One region of the Megasphaera indica genome, then DNA from elsewhere that is predicted to be linked to it. Evidence: riboswitches for the same ligand, from Rfam matches in the RefSeq annotation. Region 1 holds a riboswitch; each other region holds the start of a gene.
What was found. Region 1 has a riboswitch for ZMP and ZTP ahead of ACFCTO_RS10055 (L-lactate MFS transporter). Riboswitches for the same ligand answer to the same signal wherever they lie in the genome.

Region 1 (5,208 bases):
AACCTTCGTGAGACAGCCCCGCAGGCCGCAGGTCGCCGCGACATCACAGATGTCGCTGTAGGGGCCGTCCCAAAGAGCGGCCCGTTGTGGGAATCCCGTGAAATGCCATTTGCTGATATCATTATTCACAGGTCGCAAAACCATTCCTCATAGACCAGTTGAGTATATCTCCCATTGTTCACAACGGGACGCCCAAGGCTCCCTTTATAGGGGAGCTGGCCGCCGAAGGCGGTCTGAGAGGTTAAAGAGCATCCCCCTACGCACGAGGCCACAGGCCTTGGATTATTTGTCGCCTGGCTGCGATTCGTTCATCGTTCATCGTTCGTCGTCATCGAAAAAAAAGCTGCCGCATGAGCGACAGCTTTTTTTCGTTGTAGGGGCGACCCGTGGGGCGCCCGCGTGCGCCCCCCTACGACGAACGACCTACGATGAACGATCATCCCCGTGCTTCTGCGACGCGGGCGATGCCGTGGCGGGTGCGGTATTTGAGGAAGAGCATCAGGGCCAGGGCGACGGTGAAGGCGCCGACGAAGAAGTACAAGGTGACGGCATAACTGTTGGTATTTTCTTTGATGAGCGACAGGACCAGGGGACCGGCGACGCCGGCAGCACCCCAGGCCGTGAGGATGCGGCCGTGGATGGCACTGAGGTATTTCGTACCGAAGAGGTCGCTGAGGTAGGCCGGCATGCACGAGAAGCCGCCACCATAGCAGGAAATGATGAGCAGGACCAGGACCTGGAAACTGAAGGCGCCCGTAACGCCAGCCAGCTGCCAAAAGGCCAGGATTTCAATGACAAAGAAGAGGACATACGTAGCCGAGCGGCCGATGTAGTCGGATATGGTCGCCCAGGCGATGCGGCCGGCGCCGTTCATGAGGCCGATGAAGCCGACCATGGAAGCCGCCGCCATAGGCGACATGCCGACGACATCCTGTGCCATGGGCGAAGCGACAGACAGCAGGGCAATACCGCAGGTGATGTTGGTGAAGAAGAGCCACCAGATGGCGTAGAACTGCCAGGTCTTCATGGCCCGGCGGACGGTGAACTGCGGCTGGGCGTCGGCGTATTCGACGGAAGATTCTTTTTCGGCCTTGGCCGGAACGTCTCCGGCTGCCGGCGGAGCCAGGTAGAGCGACGAAGCCGTCATGACGACCATATAGACGCAGCCGAGGATGATGAAGTTAGCGACTAAGCCAAAATGCTGGACCAGCAGCTGCATGGCCGGACCGGCGATGAGGCTGGCAAAACCGAAGCCCATGATAGCCAGGCCCGTAGCGAAGCCCCGATTTTCCGGGAACCATTTGACCAGTGTCGATACGGGCGTGATATAGCCCGTCCCCAGGCCGACGCCGCCGATGACGCCGTAAAAAGCGTAGAGCATGGGCAGGCTGTGGGCATAGAGAGCCGCTGCCGTGCCGAACATGGCCGTGACGAAACAGGTCATAGATAAGAGGCCGGACTTGCGAGGGCCGATTTTCTGGACGAAACTGCCCAAAAAGCCGGCCGACAGGCCGAGGAAGAGAATGGCCAGGGAAAAGGTCCACGTCGTTTCCTTTAGGGTAAAGCCCATAGATTCCATGATGGGCTTGGTGAGGACGCTCCAGGCGTAGACACTGCCGATACAGAGGTGGAGCCCCATGGCAGACAGGGCGATGAGCCAGCGATTTCGTTTCATTTAGACAACACTCCTTGTGAGGAGCCAGGCTGGCGAAAAAAAAATACCGGCCGCCTGGCTCAAGAATATGTAGCATACTCTTGCCCAGACGGTCGGCATGAAAATCTCCGTACAGTTCATGTGGTTACTCCACTTGATTCCGTCAGTCCTGTACGAATCTGCTGATGTGCTTATTATACGAATATGGACGGTGATTGTCAATATCCCTTTGTAAACTTTTAAGCAGCCGGCGAGAAGGGAACGTAAGGCTGGCTGGAAACAGCCGGCTTACTGGTCTTCACCGTATCAGCTTTGGCAGCGGTTTTCGCAGTCGTCTTGGCTGCCGTTTTAGCAGCTGTTTCCGTTGCGGTCTTTACCGTTGTAGCTGTTTTGACAGGCGCTTTGGCCGCAGCCGTGGAAGCGGCAGCCGTAGCTGCTTCCTGCTTCTGCTGCGATGCCAGTTCAGCAGCCTGGGCCTGTTTTTCCTTGATATCCGACAAGGTCTGGCCTGCCGGTGCCTGACGCAGGATATAGACGTTTTCTGCCGGTTCGACCGGTTTCAGGACGGAAAAACCATAGGCCATCAATTTCTGGGCATCGCCGAAGCGGTCGTCCGAGTTCATGATGGAAGCGATGACCGTCCGGCCATCCTGGGTAGCCGAAGCGATCAGGCAGGGACCGCCGGCATTGGTCGTACCGGTCTTGATACCGTTGGCACCTGGGAAGCCGCTGGTCAGGAAATAGTTCGTCGTCGTGCAGTGCTTGGACCCGCCGTTGATATAGGGCATGTCGTATTCACTGTGGCTGACCATGTCGCGGAATTCCGGCATTTTCATGCCATAAGCGGCAATCGTCGCCATATCGCGGGCCGTCGAATAGTGATTGCTGTCCGGCAGGCCATGGGGATTGGCGAAATGGGTATTCGTGCAGCCCAGGGCGGCTGCTTTTTCATTCATCTTGGCGACGAAATCGGCCTGGGTCGGCGTAACCGTTTCGGCTACGGCAACGGCCGCATCACAGCCGGATACGGTCATCATGCCGGTCAGGGCATGGCGCAGGGTAATCTGGTCGTCAGGATCGATGCCCAGGACAGACGCATCGCTTTCGATGTTGTAGACGTCATTGGTGATATTGAGGGGCTGGTCCATTTTGCCCTGGGCCTTACCCAATTCGACGCCGAGAATACCGGTCATGATTTTCGTCGTACTGCCCGGATAGGCCCGGTCGTCGGCATTTTTCGCATAGAGCGTGTCACCCGTATCGGCATCCATGACATAGGCGGCATGAGCGCTGATTTCAGGCGGCTGCGGCGTATCGGCAAAGACGGCGGCCGACACGGTCAGGCAGGCGGCTGCAGCCAGACAGAAGATTCTTTTCAAAGACATAGCATACACTTCTTTCTCTATAAGGGATTTTTCGCAGCCATCTTGGGCTTGCGGGGATACTTCTTGGGGCTTTCCTTCACTTTCTCGATGTAAAGGACGGCGCGGACGTCATCGAGTCCCGGCAGGTGGACAGGCCGGACTTCGGCGATTTTGCCGCCCAGGATCTGCAGGGCTTTTTCGCCTTCTGCCAGTTCGTCTTCATACTGGGCCCCTTTGAGGGAAATGAAATAGCCTCCGGTCTTCACGTAGGGCAGGGCCCATTCGGCCAATATGTTCAGGCGGGCGACGGCCCGGCTGGTGACGATATCGAAAGCGCTGCGGTATTCCGGCTTATGGGCCATTTCTTCGGCCCGGCCGTGGAGGAACGACGCCGTCAGTCCTATATCGCGGACCGTGTTTTCCAGGAAGGTCAGGCGCTTTTGCAGGGAATCGAAGAACGTCACGTTCAAGTCCGGCCGGTAGATGAGCAGGGGCAGGCCGGGGAAGCCGGCGCCGGTCCCCAAATCGAGGACACGAGCGCCTTCTTTGAAATAGTCCGGGTCATAACAGGACAGGCTGTCGGCCATGTGCTTGATGGCGACGCCTTTCGGGTCGGTAATGGCCGTCAGGTTCATGACTTTATTCGTTTCCACCAGTCTTTCATTAAAAGCGCAGAACTGGGAAAGCTGCCCGTCTGTCACGGTAAGGCCCATGGCCTTCAGGGCCTGTTCTAATTCATTGCGAAACATGATTTTTTTCCTCCCGGCTGTGCTGTTCCAGTACGATGAGCAAGGCCGTGATATCCGCCGGGGACACACCGGAAATACGGCTGGCCTGGCCTAAGGACAAGGGCCGGATTTCATCGAGTTTCTGCCGGGCTTCGGCTGACAGGGTGTCGATATCGGCATAGACGATATCGGCGGGCATCTTCTTCTGTTCCAGGCGGTTCATCTTTTCGACTTGTTCCATCTGGCGGCTGATATAGCCTTCGTACTTGATCATGATTTCGATTTCTTCTTCCACGTCGGCAGCCAGTTCCGGCAGGTCGAAGACCGTCCGCAGGGCCTCGTAGTCGACATCGTTGCGGCGCAGGAGGTCGTAGGCCGTGATGGCCGTGTGGATCGGTGCCGTGCCCAGGCGTTCCAATTTTTCCAGATTGGCCTTGGACGGCGTGACGGAAATGGCCCGGAGAGCGGCGATGCCTTCTTCGATGGCCTGTTTCTTGGCCGTGAAGCGGTCATACCGTTCCTGCGTGACCAGGCCCAGGTCATAGCCCTTCTGGGTCAGGCGCAGGTCGGCATTGTCCTGACGCAGGATGAGGCGGTATTCGCTGCGGCTGGTCATGATGCGGTACGGTTCATTCGTCCCCTTTGTGACCAAATCGTCGATGAGGACGCCGATATAGGCTTCGGAGCGGGTCAGGATGAACGGTTCCCTGCCCTGGACCTTCAAGGCCGCGTTGATGCCGGCCATGAGACCCTGGGCAGCGGCTTCTTCGTAACCGCTGGTCCCGTTGGCCTGGCCTGCCGAGAAGAGGCCGGAAATCTTCTTCGTTTCCAGCCACGGCGTGAGCTGCGTCGGGTCCAGGCAGTCATATTCGATGGCATAGCCCGGGCGCATGATTTTGACGTCTTCCAGGCCCGGGATGGTGCGCAGGAAGGCGTACTGGACGTCGGCAGGCATACTGGTGCTCATGCCCTGGACGTACATTTCTTCCGTCGATTCCCCTTCCGGTTCGATGAAGAGCTGATGCCGCTTCTTATCGGCAAAGCGGACGATCTTCGATTCGATGGACGGGCAGTAGCGCGGCCCGATGCCGGTGATGATGCCATTGCACATGGGAGCCCGGTCGAGGTTGTCGCGGATGATCTTATGCGTTTCTTCGTTGGTAAAGGTCAGCCAGCAACATTCTTTGTTGCGGTCTTTCCGTTCCGACAGGAAGGAAAAGGCATGACCGTCTTTGTCGCCTTCCTGCTTGGCCATTTCATCGGTCCGCAGGGTACGGCGGTCGACGCGGGCCGGCGTACCGGTCTTGAAGCGCATGAGCTTGAGGCCGGCCTTGACCAGGGACCCCGACAAATCTTCAGCCGAGCGCTGGCCGATAGGGCCACCGGAATAGGTACAGGTGCCGATGATGATCTTCCCTTTGAGGTAGGTCCCCGTCGCCAGGATGACGCACTTGGCTTTATA
Region 2 (5,208 bases), on a different contig from region 1:
CCTGGCCAATCGGGGCCGTCAGGTCATGGTCATCGACATGGCCGCCATCAAACCGCTCGACGAAGACCTGGTCGTCGCTGCAGCCAGGAAGACGGGCTTCGTCGTCACTGCCGAAGAACACAGCGTCATCGGCGGCCTGGGCGGCGCCGTGGCGGAAACCTTGTCGCGCCGCTGTCCGACGCGCCAGGCTTACGTCGGCATCCAGGATTGTTTCGGTGAATCCGGCAAGGCCGGAGATCTTTTGAAAAAGTACGGCCTGACGGCAGAAGCCATTGTCGACGCTTGCCTTTTGGCCTGATTTTCAGTATGATAAGAGGCAGCGGACGCTGTCCGCTAAATCGAAGAAAGGAAACATCCCTACATGATAACTACAGAAGCGATGATGAAATTACAGAATGGCAGTGACGTCCGCGGCGTCGCCATCGCCGGCGTTCCCGGTGAAGACGTCACCTTGGTCCCGGAAGCGGTCAACCGCATTGCCGCTGGATTTGCCAAGTTTTTAGCCAAGAAGCTGAATAAACAGACGAGTGACCTGCGCATTGCCGTCGGCCACGATTCCCGCGTGTCGGCGGGCATGATGAAAGAAGCCGTATTCGGCGGCCTCCTCGGTCAGGGCGTCCACGTCACGGACTGCGGCTTGGCTTCGACGCCGGCCATGTTCATGTCCATTATTTTTGAAGATACCCACATGGATGGCTCCATCATGATTACGGCCAGCCATTTGCCCTATAACCGCAATGGCCTGAAATTCTTTACCGTCGACGGCGGCCTGGAAAAGAGCGAAGTCAAAGAAGTCCTGACCCTGGCTTCCCAGTCGTCGGCCATGGCCGTATCGTCGGCTGCCATTGCCTCGCTGGACCTGATCGACCTCTACGCCCTGCACCTGCGCCGTAAGATTTGTGCCGGCCTCTGTTCCGGCATGTACGACCGTCCCCTGGAAGGGATGCATATCGTCGTCGACGCCGGCAACGGCAGCGGCGGTTTCTTTGCCACTAAGGTCCTGGCGGAACTCGGCGCCGATACGACGGGCAGCCAGTTCCTCGAACCGGATGGCATGTTCCCCAACCATATCCCTAACCCGGAAAATGCCGATGCCATGGCCTCTATCCGTAAGGCTGTCCTCGACAACAAAGCCGACTTGGGCCTCATTTTCGATACCGACGTGGACCGCATGAGCGCTGTCTTGCCCGATGGGGAAGAAATCAACCGCAACGCTCTCATCGCCATGATGGCCGCCATCTTGGCGCCTGATTATCCCGGCAGCACTATCGTCACCGACTCGGTCACGTCCGATGAACTGACGACGTTCCTCCAGGATGAACTCCACCTGGTCCATCACCGCTATATGCGGGGCTATAAGAATGTCATCGACGAATGTATCCGCCTCAACAAGGCCGGTACAGTCTCGCCGCTGGCCATCGAAACATCCGGCCACGGCGCGCTGAGTGAAAACTACTACCTCGACGACGGCGCGTACCTGGCCGTCAAACTGCTCATCGCTGCGACGAAAGCCAAGAAGGAAGGCAAACAGCTCGGCGACCTCATTGCCAAATTGGGCCATCCTGCGGAAGGCGTTGAATTCCGCCTGAAAATCATCGGCACAGACGACGTCCAGGCCTACGGCGCTGACGTACTTAAACAGTTTGAAGAACGGGCCGCTCAAGCGGGCATCGCCATCGCCAAGCCGTCCTATGAAGGCGTGCGCCTCGTATTCCCTAACGGCTGGGCCCTGCTGCGCATGTCCCTCCACGACCCGAACATGCCGCTGAACATCGAAAGCAGGGAAAAAGGCGGTTGTCAGCAGATTGCCAGTCAGGTGAAAGGCCTGCTCACGGGCTTTGAACACCTCGATACCAGCGTGATCCAGTAAGATGTCCTGAAAAAGAACCCTTGACCAGAGGGTTCTTTTTTTGTATAATGAAGCTATAATCATGTGACTGACGGAAGTGGAGTTACCACGGGGAGCATGATTTCTTAAAGCCGACCGTCTGGGCAACCTTCCAGCGGAGCGGCCTTTTTTTATGCAAAGAAAAGAACAGGAGTGACAACTACTATGGCAAAGGTATTGAGCGATATCGAAATTGCACAGCAGACGAAATTGGAACCGATTACGGCCATTGCAAAACAAGTCGGCCTCACCGATGATGACTTGGAACTCTACGGAAAATATAAAGCAAAGATTTCTTTTGACGCCATTAAGCGCCTGTCGAAGAATAAAGACGGGAAACTGGTCCTGGTCACGGCCATCACGCCGACACCGGCTGGCGAAGGCAAGACCTTGACCACTATCGGCCTGGCTCAGGCACTGAACTACATGGGCCATAAGGCTGTCGTCGCCCTGCGCGAACCGTCCCTGGGACCGGTCTTCGGCATCAAAGGCGGCGCTGCTGGCGGCGGCTATTCCCAGGTCCTGCCCATGGAAGATATCAACCTGCACTTCACCGGTGACATGCACGCCATTACGGCAGCCAACAACCTCTTGGCCGCAGCCATCGACAACCATGTCCATCAAGGCAACGCCCTGCGCATCGATGTGCGCCGCATCATCTGGAAACGCGTCATGGATATGAACGACCGGGCTTTGCGCAACGTCGTCGTCGGCATGGGCGGCAAAGTCTGCGGCTTCCCGCGGGAAGACCATTTCATGATCACTGTCGCTTCGGAAATCATGGCAGCCCTTTGCCTGGCCAACGACCTCATGGACCTCAAGAAGCGCATGGGCGACATCACCGTGGCCTATGACCTGGACGGCAATCTGGTCAAAGCCCGTCAGCTCGGCGTCGAAGGCGCCATGGCCATCCTCATGAAAGATGCCATCAAGCCGAATTTGGTCCAGACCATCGAACATACGCCGGCCTTGGTCCACGGCGGTCCCTTCGCCAACATCGCCCACGGCTGCAACTCCGTCGTTGCAACCAAACTGGCTATGAAGATGGGCGATATCGCCGTTACGGAAGCCGGTTTCGGTGCCGACCTGGGTGCTGAAAAATTCATGGACATCAAATGCCGTTTCGCCGGTATCAAACCCGATGCCGTCGTCATCGTTGCGACCGTCCGTGCCCTGAAGATGCACGGTGGCGTCGACAAGAAGAACTTGCAGGAAGAAAATGTCGAAGCCTTGAAGAAGGGCTTTGCCAACCTGGCCAAACACATCGAAAATATGCGCCTCTTCGACGTACCCGTCGTCGTAGGCATCAATAAATTCATCAGCGATACAGATGAAGAAATCGCTACGCTGCGGAAACTCTGCGAAGATTACGGCGTCGAAGTCGCCCTCAACAACTGCTGGGCCGAAGGCGGCAAAGGCGGCGTCGAAATGGGCGAAAAAGTCCTGAAACTGCTGCAGCAGCCGAAGACCCCGTACAAACCGCTCTACGACGTCAACGCTTCGATTCCTGAAAAACTGGAAACTATCGTCAAGAAAGTCTACGGCGGCGACGGCGTCCTCTTTGAAGGCAACGCTCAGAAACAGATCAAGGAACTGGAAGCCTTTGGCCTCGATAAAATGCCGATTTGCGTGGCCAAGACGCAGTATTCCCTGTCCGATAACCCGGCGCTCCTGGGGGCACCGAAGGGCTTCAAGGTCACGGTCAAAGACGTCCGCGTCTGCACCGGTGCGGGCTTCATCGTTTGCCAGACGAGCAATATCATGACCATGCCGGGCCTGCCGAAAGTACCGGCTGCCAACCGCATGGACATCGACGAAAATGGCGTCATTACGGGATTGTTCTAAGATGGATTTTGCACAATTCCAATCCATGCCCCTCGACGGGCTCCTGGAAGTCACGGCTTCCAAGGAACCCGTTCCCGGCGGCGGCGGCATCGCCGCTATGACCGCTGCTTCGGCAGCAGCGCTCGTAGAGATGGTCGCCAACCTGACTATCGGCAAGAAGGGCTACGATGAAATCGAGAAACTCATGGTATCCATCCGCGATAAGGCCCACGGTCTGCGCCAGCGCTACCTCGACGGCATCGCCGAGGACGCAGCGGCCTTCGACAGCGTCATCCGCGCCGTCCGCCTGCCCAAGGATACGCCGGACCGGGCGGCCAAGGTCCAGCAGGCCTTTAAGGATGCGGCTCTGTCGCCCTTTGAACTGGGCAAGGACATCTTCGTCCTCCTCCAGCTGGCAGAACAAGTCGTCCGCTACGGCAACGCCTGGGTCATCACGGATGGCGTCATTGCCACCATGAACGCCAGGGCGGCTATGCGCTCGGCTTTTTACAGCGTCCGCATCAACCTGAAATCCATCAAGGATGAAACCTTCGTGACGAAGATGATCAACGAAATCCGCGAAATCGAAGAAAAAGCGGCCATCGTCGAACAAAACGTAGAATATGAATACCGGAAGCGGTGAAAAAAGGCGCTGTCGCATGAAGACAGCGCCTTTTTTAGCAGTCAGCAGTCAGCAGTCAGCGGCTAACCCCTGACCCCTAGCCCCTGACCCCTAGCCCCTGACCCCTAGCCCCTGACCCCTAGCCCTTAGCCCCTAACTCCTAGCCACATCTTGTTATCTTCCCCTGGATACCGTATAATAGAAATATTAACGAAAGGAGAATTCTATGTTCGATTTTAATATACTTTCTATTATTGCCGGGATTCCCGGCCTGCTCATCGCCATGGTCATCCATGAATACGCTCATGCCCAGGTGGCAGACTGGATGGGCGATGATACGCCGCGTCTGATGGGGCGCCTTACGTTGAACCCGGTGGCTCATATCGACCCGGTCGGCCTGATCATGCTGCTCGTCGCCCAGTTCGGCTGGGCCAAGCCGGTTACGATCCAAGTCGGCAATTTCCGGAACTGGCGGAAAGGGGAAATCTGTGTATCCCTGGCTGGTCCCGTGTCCAACCTGATCACGGCTTTCGTCGCCTTGGTCATTGAAGTCATCTTTGTCAAGCTCCATCTCTTTACGACGACGGCCCTGCCCATGGTCCTTCACCTCATCGTCTTGTACAACGTCAACTTTGCCATCTTCAACATGATTCCCTTGCCGCCTCTCGACGGCTCGCGGGTCCTCATGTGTTTCCTGCCGACGTCGTGGAACTATAAGCTGGCCAGCCTCGAACGCTACAGCTTCCTCATCCTCATCGCCCTGATGATGACGCCTTTTTTCACGTATATCCTCATTCCCTTGCAGCGTCTGGTCTTCGCCTTGTTCAGCTTGATCTTGACGCCATTCCTGTAAAGGAGGAATTCTCATGACCTG
Region 3 (5,208 bases), on a different contig from region 1:
CCCCGTTCATTGGCCAAGGTCACGGTCTGGCCGTCCTGCAGGCCATAGCGTGCCGCATCGTCGGGATGGACGAAGAGGTCCATCGTATGGCTGGCCGTCAGTTCGTCCCGTTCATTGAAGGACGAATCGAGGATGCGCATGTCCGGCCCATTGACGAAAGCCAGCGTGCCGTCATCTTCTGCAAGGGGCAGATAGTCCGGCAGGGCCGGCGTCAGGGCCGCGTTGTATATCTCGATTTTCCCCGACGGCGTGGCAAATCGCGTCTGGTAATCGTCCGGCATGGGCAGCGGCGTCGGCAGGCCCTGACTAAGGCGCTGCTGATCCACAGGCAGGGGCCATTTCGTCGTCGACGCAGCCAGGGCTTCGACGAGGTCCCGTTCCGAGCGATTGTAGAAATCATCGTCTATACCCATAGCATGGGCCAGGTCACAGGCGACGCGCCAGTTGGAACGGCTCTGGCCGACAGGAGGGATGGCTGCATAGCCGCACTGGATCGTGTAGTTGCCATAGGAATAATAGGCGTCGTCGTGTTCCAGCGACGTCGTCGCCGGCAGGACGATGTCGGCATAACGGGCCGTATCGGTCATAAAGCGTTCGTGGACGACGGTAAATAAATCGTCCCGACAGAGGCCCTTCAGGACCTGGTTCTGGTCCGGCGCCGTGCAGGCCGGATTGGACGAATAGACGAAGAGGCTGCGGATGCGGTCGTCACCCGTCAGTGCCTGGCCCAGGCAGCACATGTTGACGACGCGCTTGCCAGGCTGTTTCCAATCGGAATGGGTGACGATTTCTTTATCATAGGCTTTCGACGCCGACGCCGAAGTCAAGAGGCCGGCTCCCTGCTTCCCCCAGGCGCCGACGACAGCCGGCAGGCAGGTGATGAGGCGCGTCGTCATGGCGCCGTTGCGATAGCGGGACTGGCCGCTGCCGAGGCGGATGAACGGCGCCCGGGCCCGGCCGTAGGCGTGGGCCAATGCGACGATGATGTCGGCCGGCACGCCGGTGATGCCCTGCGTTTCTTCCGGCGTATACTTGGACAGGACTGTCTTTTTCAAGTCCTCCCAGCCGAGGACGTTCCGGGCCAGGAAGGTTTCGTCAGCCAGGCCGTCACGGTCGAGGACGTACATCATGCCCAGGGCCAGGGCCCCGTCCGTACCGGGGCGGACGGCGACGAAGTGGTCGGCCAGGTCGGCCGTCTTGTTGCGATAGGCATCGATACACCAGACGACGGCCCCTTTGGCCCGGGCCGCTTCGACGTCGTGGTGGAAGTGGATATTTGTGGCCAGCATATGGATGCTCCAGAGGAAGATGCAGTCGCTGTCCTGGGCTGCCTGCGGCGCCGTCGGCATGGTATTGCCCATGACATCCTTGAAGCCCCGCCCTTTGGCCGGAGCGCAGATGGTCCGGTCCAGTTCCGAAGCACCCAGGCGGTAGAACAGGCCGTGCAGGGCGTCGTGCTGGACGATGCCCATGGTACCGGCATAAGAATAGGGCAGGATGGCTTCGGCACCAACTTCGGCGATGATGGCCTTCCAGGTCCCGGCGATTTCTGCCAGGGCCTGGTCCCAGGAAATGGGCGCGAACTGGCCGCTTCCCTTGGGGCCAATCCGCTTCAGCGGCGTCGTCAGGCGGCGCGGCGAATGGACGGTCCGCTCATAATGGGCCATCTTCGGGCACAACGTCCCACGCGTAAAGGGATGGGACTTGTCGCCGGCAACGGATACGACGCGGCCGCCGTCGACCGTCACGACAAGCCCACAGGCATCGGGGCAGTCGTAAGGACAGACAGATGTACAGGTTTTCATAATATCACCTCTTGTTTCGTGGAAAAAAGGAGCTGTCGCATCGCGACAGCTCCTTTTAAGCAGTTAGCAGATGGCATAACCCTTCGTGCGACAGCGCCTTTTCTTGTAGGTGCGCCACGTGGGGCGCCCGCTCTGGGATAGGTACGATTTCCCGACCCGTTTGCTAGAAGAATCATCCAAATTCCTAACGGGTCGCCCACGTGGCCCCTACAAACTCTATACTACAAACTATAGGGCATAGGAACCCCGTGAGCGGTCCTTCTTCTTCCCAGGGGAAGCCTTAATGATGGAACAGGCGCAGGCCGGTCATGGCCATGGCGATGTTGTATTTATCGCACGTTTCGATGACATTGTCGTCGCGGATGGAGCCGCCGGCCTGGGCGATGTAGTCGACGCCGCTGCGATGGGCCCGTTCAATGTTGTCGCCAAAGGGGAAGAAGGCATCGCTGCCCAGGGCTACGCCGTGGAGCTGGGCAATCCAGGCTTTCTTTTCTTCCCGTGTGAGCGGTTCCGGTTTTTCCGTGAACAGGTCCTGCCAGATGCCGTCGGCCAGGACGTCTTCGTAGTCATCGGAGATGTAGACGTCGATGGCGTTGTCGCGGTTCGGACGGCGGACATCGTCGCGGAAAGGCAGGTTCAGGACTTTCGGGTTCTGGCGGAGCCACCAGATATCGGCCTTGTTGCCGGCCAGGCGCGTGCAGTGGACGCGGGACTGCTGGCCAGCGCCGACGCCGATGGTCATGCCGTCTTTGACGTAGCAGACCGAATTGGACTGGGTATATTTCAAAGTGATGAGGGCGATCATCAAATCGCGCTGAGCCGCTGCCGGGATATCCTTGTTCTTCGTCGGGATATTTTTGAAGAGGTCCGTCGTAATCTTGGCTTCATTGCGTTCCTGTTCAAAGGTGACGCCATAGACTTCCTTCGATTCGACGAGGCGCGGCTTGTAGTCCGGGTTTATCTGGAGGACGCAGTAATTCCCCTTCTTCTTGGTCTTCAAAATAGCCAGGGCTTCGTCGCTGTAGCCCGGAGCGATGACGCCGTCCGAGACTTCCCGCTTGAGGAGCGTTGCCGTTTCGACATCGCAGACGTCGGACAGGGCAACAAAATCGCCGTACGAGCTCATGCGGTCAGCACCGCGGGCGCAGGCATAGGCCGAAGCCAGGGGGGACAATCTCAAATCGTCGACCCAGTATATCTTTTTCAGGGTATCACTCATGTCCGTAGCGACGGCGGCCCCAGCCGGGCTGACGTGCTTGAAGGAAGCCGCTGCCGGAAGGCCTGTCGCTTCTTTCAATTCTTTGACCAGCTGATAGCTGTTGAAGGCGTCGAGCAAATTAATATAACCGGGACGGCCGTTGAGGACCGTAAAGGGCAGGTCGCTTCCATCTTTCATATAAACCCGGGCCGACGACTGGTTGGGATTGCAGCCGTATTTTAATTGCAGTTCTTTCATGGTGATTCCTCCTGAATAGTTAAGCAAAAATAAAAAATACCGACACTTCTGGAACGTTTCGCCCAGACGGTCGGCTCGTACGAATCATGCTCCCCGTGGTAACTCCACTTCCGTCAGTCACATGTTTCAGATTTATTATACCGTCCGCAGACGGGAGATGTCAAGAAAAAGGACCGCCCTTCGGACGGTCCCTTTTTCTGTAGGGGCGCCACGTGGGGCGCCCGCTCCAGGATGATGTGATTTCCATTTTCCATTCGGTTTACTAGGAGAAACATCCAATCCCTAACGGTTCACCCACGTGCGCCACTACAGTGTCACGAGCCACTAATCACTATCCACTAACCCGCCTGTTGTTCAAAGATGTCCTGGGCCAGGCCCATGGGTTCATCGCGGAAGAGGCGTTCGTCCATGGTCTTCAGATTTTCGGCGATGTGCGGTACGAATTCCATCTGGTCGAGGATGTCCTTTTGCAGATCCACGCCCGGTGCGATTTCCGTGAGGACTAAGCCCTTATCGGTGAGGACGAAGACACAGCGTTCGGTGATGAACATGACCTGCTGGTTGTGTTTATGGGCATATTCAGCACTGAAGGTAATCTGGCCGACCTTATCGATGAATTTCTGGACAGCCCCTTCATGGGTGATGACCAGTTTGCCGTCCCGGATTTCTTCGCGCAGGCCCTTGGCCGTAAAGGTGCCACAGAAGACGACTTTATGCGTATTCTGGGTGATGTTGATGAAGCCGCCGCAGCCGGCGATGCGGTCTTTGAACTTGCTGACGTTGACGTCGCCTTTGGCATTACATTCTGCCATGCCCAGGAAAGCCATATCCAGGCCGCCGCCATCGTAAAAGTCGAACTGATACGGATGGTCGACGATGGCATCGGCGTTGGCCGAACCGCCAAAGTCCGCGCCGCTGGCCGGTACGCCGCCGATAGGCCCAGACCAGGACGGGGAAAGGTGAAAGCCGCGACCAGGCCATCCATTTCTACGCCGGCCGCGCTGACTGCCACACGGCCCTGCGCCAGCTGCTCCACCAATACCTGGAAGGTCTCCAGTCCCAGGGGATGCTGATCATGACCGGCCAGTTCCACGTCCTCGACCAGAACGGCATCTGGCAGCTCCTGGAAGAATGTCACAACGACCGCTGGTCCTGCGACGTCCACTTAGGCCTGAAGATGGACGTCTTTGCCGATCATATGCCCCAGGCCGCCAGCAGCCTCTATCAGTGTCTGGACCACTTATTGACCTATAATTTCACCATGCACGAAATCGACTACGAATCGTACCGCAACATCATCGTCCTCAAAGACGCCTTTGCCTACCTCTACTACGTCGACGGCGACGACTACATCGACATGTGCCTGACCATCACCGACCCGGCCCAGGTCCGGGAAATCTATAAGAAGTGCTGCGCCTACATGATGGTCCAGCCCGTCCTCATGGAGCCCCGCCAGTCCCTGGGCATGGAAAAATTCGGCTACCGCGACATCTTCTTTACATCCAACAACTACCTCTTCTTCCTGACCAACGGCCTGGAATTCCTCCTCCCCGACGAAGTCTATACGTCGCTGTGCCAGCTCATCGACGAAGGAAAATATCCCAATGCCACCAAAGAATGGGTCCGGCGCATCCAGTACATCTGGTACCGCATCATCGAACAGGGGCGCATGAAAATCATCATGCCCAAGAATTCCATCATCCGCTACCTGGAAACGGGCTGCTTCTACCTGACCGACATGAACTACCAGATGACGCCAGACGAAAGAAAGGCCCAGCTCAACCTCATCGTCGAAAAGATGAAGCAGAACCCGGCCATTACTTACGGGATCCTCCTCCCGGCATCGGGAGAAAGCAGTTATACGAATTTTTCTAATCTCGCCTTTTACGGCAATTACACGTCAGCTTTCTTCAAAAAGAACACGCATCACATATTGCCCCAGACCAA

Region 2: linked by a shared signal. The riboswitch ahead of ACFCTO_RS10210 (formate--tetrahydrofolate ligase) and the one ahead of ACFCTO_RS10055 (L-lactate MFS transporter) in region 1 are both predicted to bind ZMP and ZTP.
Region 3: linked by a shared signal. The riboswitch ahead of ACFCTO_RS09810 (phosphoribosylaminoimidazolecarboxamide formyltransferase) and the one ahead of ACFCTO_RS10055 (L-lactate MFS transporter) in region 1 are both predicted to bind ZMP and ZTP.

Annotation. Positions count from the first base shown of each region.
Region 1 is NZ_JBKKJR010000021.1:16,340-21,547, reverse strand. It holds gene ACFCTO_RS10055 (L-lactate MFS transporter) at 437-1,675, opposite strand; ZMP/ZTP riboswitch at 1,751-1,835, opposite strand; gene ACFCTO_RS10050 (D-alanyl-D-alanine carboxypeptidase family protein) at 1,894-3,039, opposite strand; gene rsmG (16S rRNA (guanine(527)-N(7))-methyltransferase RsmG) at 3,057-3,767, opposite strand; gene mnmG (tRNA uridine-5-carboxymethylaminomethyl(34) synthesis enzyme MnmG) at 3,754-5,208, opposite strand, start outside.
Region 2 is NZ_JBKKJR010000022.1:1,986-7,193, reverse strand. It holds gene ACFCTO_RS10220 (transketolase family protein) at 1-298, shown strand, start outside; gene ACFCTO_RS10215 (phosphohexomutase domain-containing protein) at 362-1,870, shown strand; ZMP/ZTP riboswitch at 1,924-2,001, shown strand; gene ACFCTO_RS10210 (formate--tetrahydrofolate ligase) at 2,054-3,733, shown strand; gene ACFCTO_RS10205 (cyclodeaminase/cyclohydrolase family protein) at 3,735-4,355, shown strand; gene ACFCTO_RS10200 (site-2 protease family protein) at 4,561-5,187, shown strand; gene ACFCTO_RS10195 (hypothetical protein) at 5,201-5,208, shown strand, end outside.
Region 3 is NZ_JBKKJR010000020.1:25,969-31,176, forward strand. It holds gene ACFCTO_RS09805 (molybdopterin-containing oxidoreductase family protein) at 1-1,805, opposite strand, end outside; gene ACFCTO_RS09810 (phosphoribosylaminoimidazolecarboxamide formyltransferase) at 2,086-3,261, opposite strand; ZMP/ZTP riboswitch at 3,315-3,392, opposite strand; gene ACFCTO_RS09815 (hypothetical protein) at 3,600-4,088, opposite strand; gene ACFCTO_RS09820 (hypothetical protein) at 4,337-5,208, shown strand, end outside.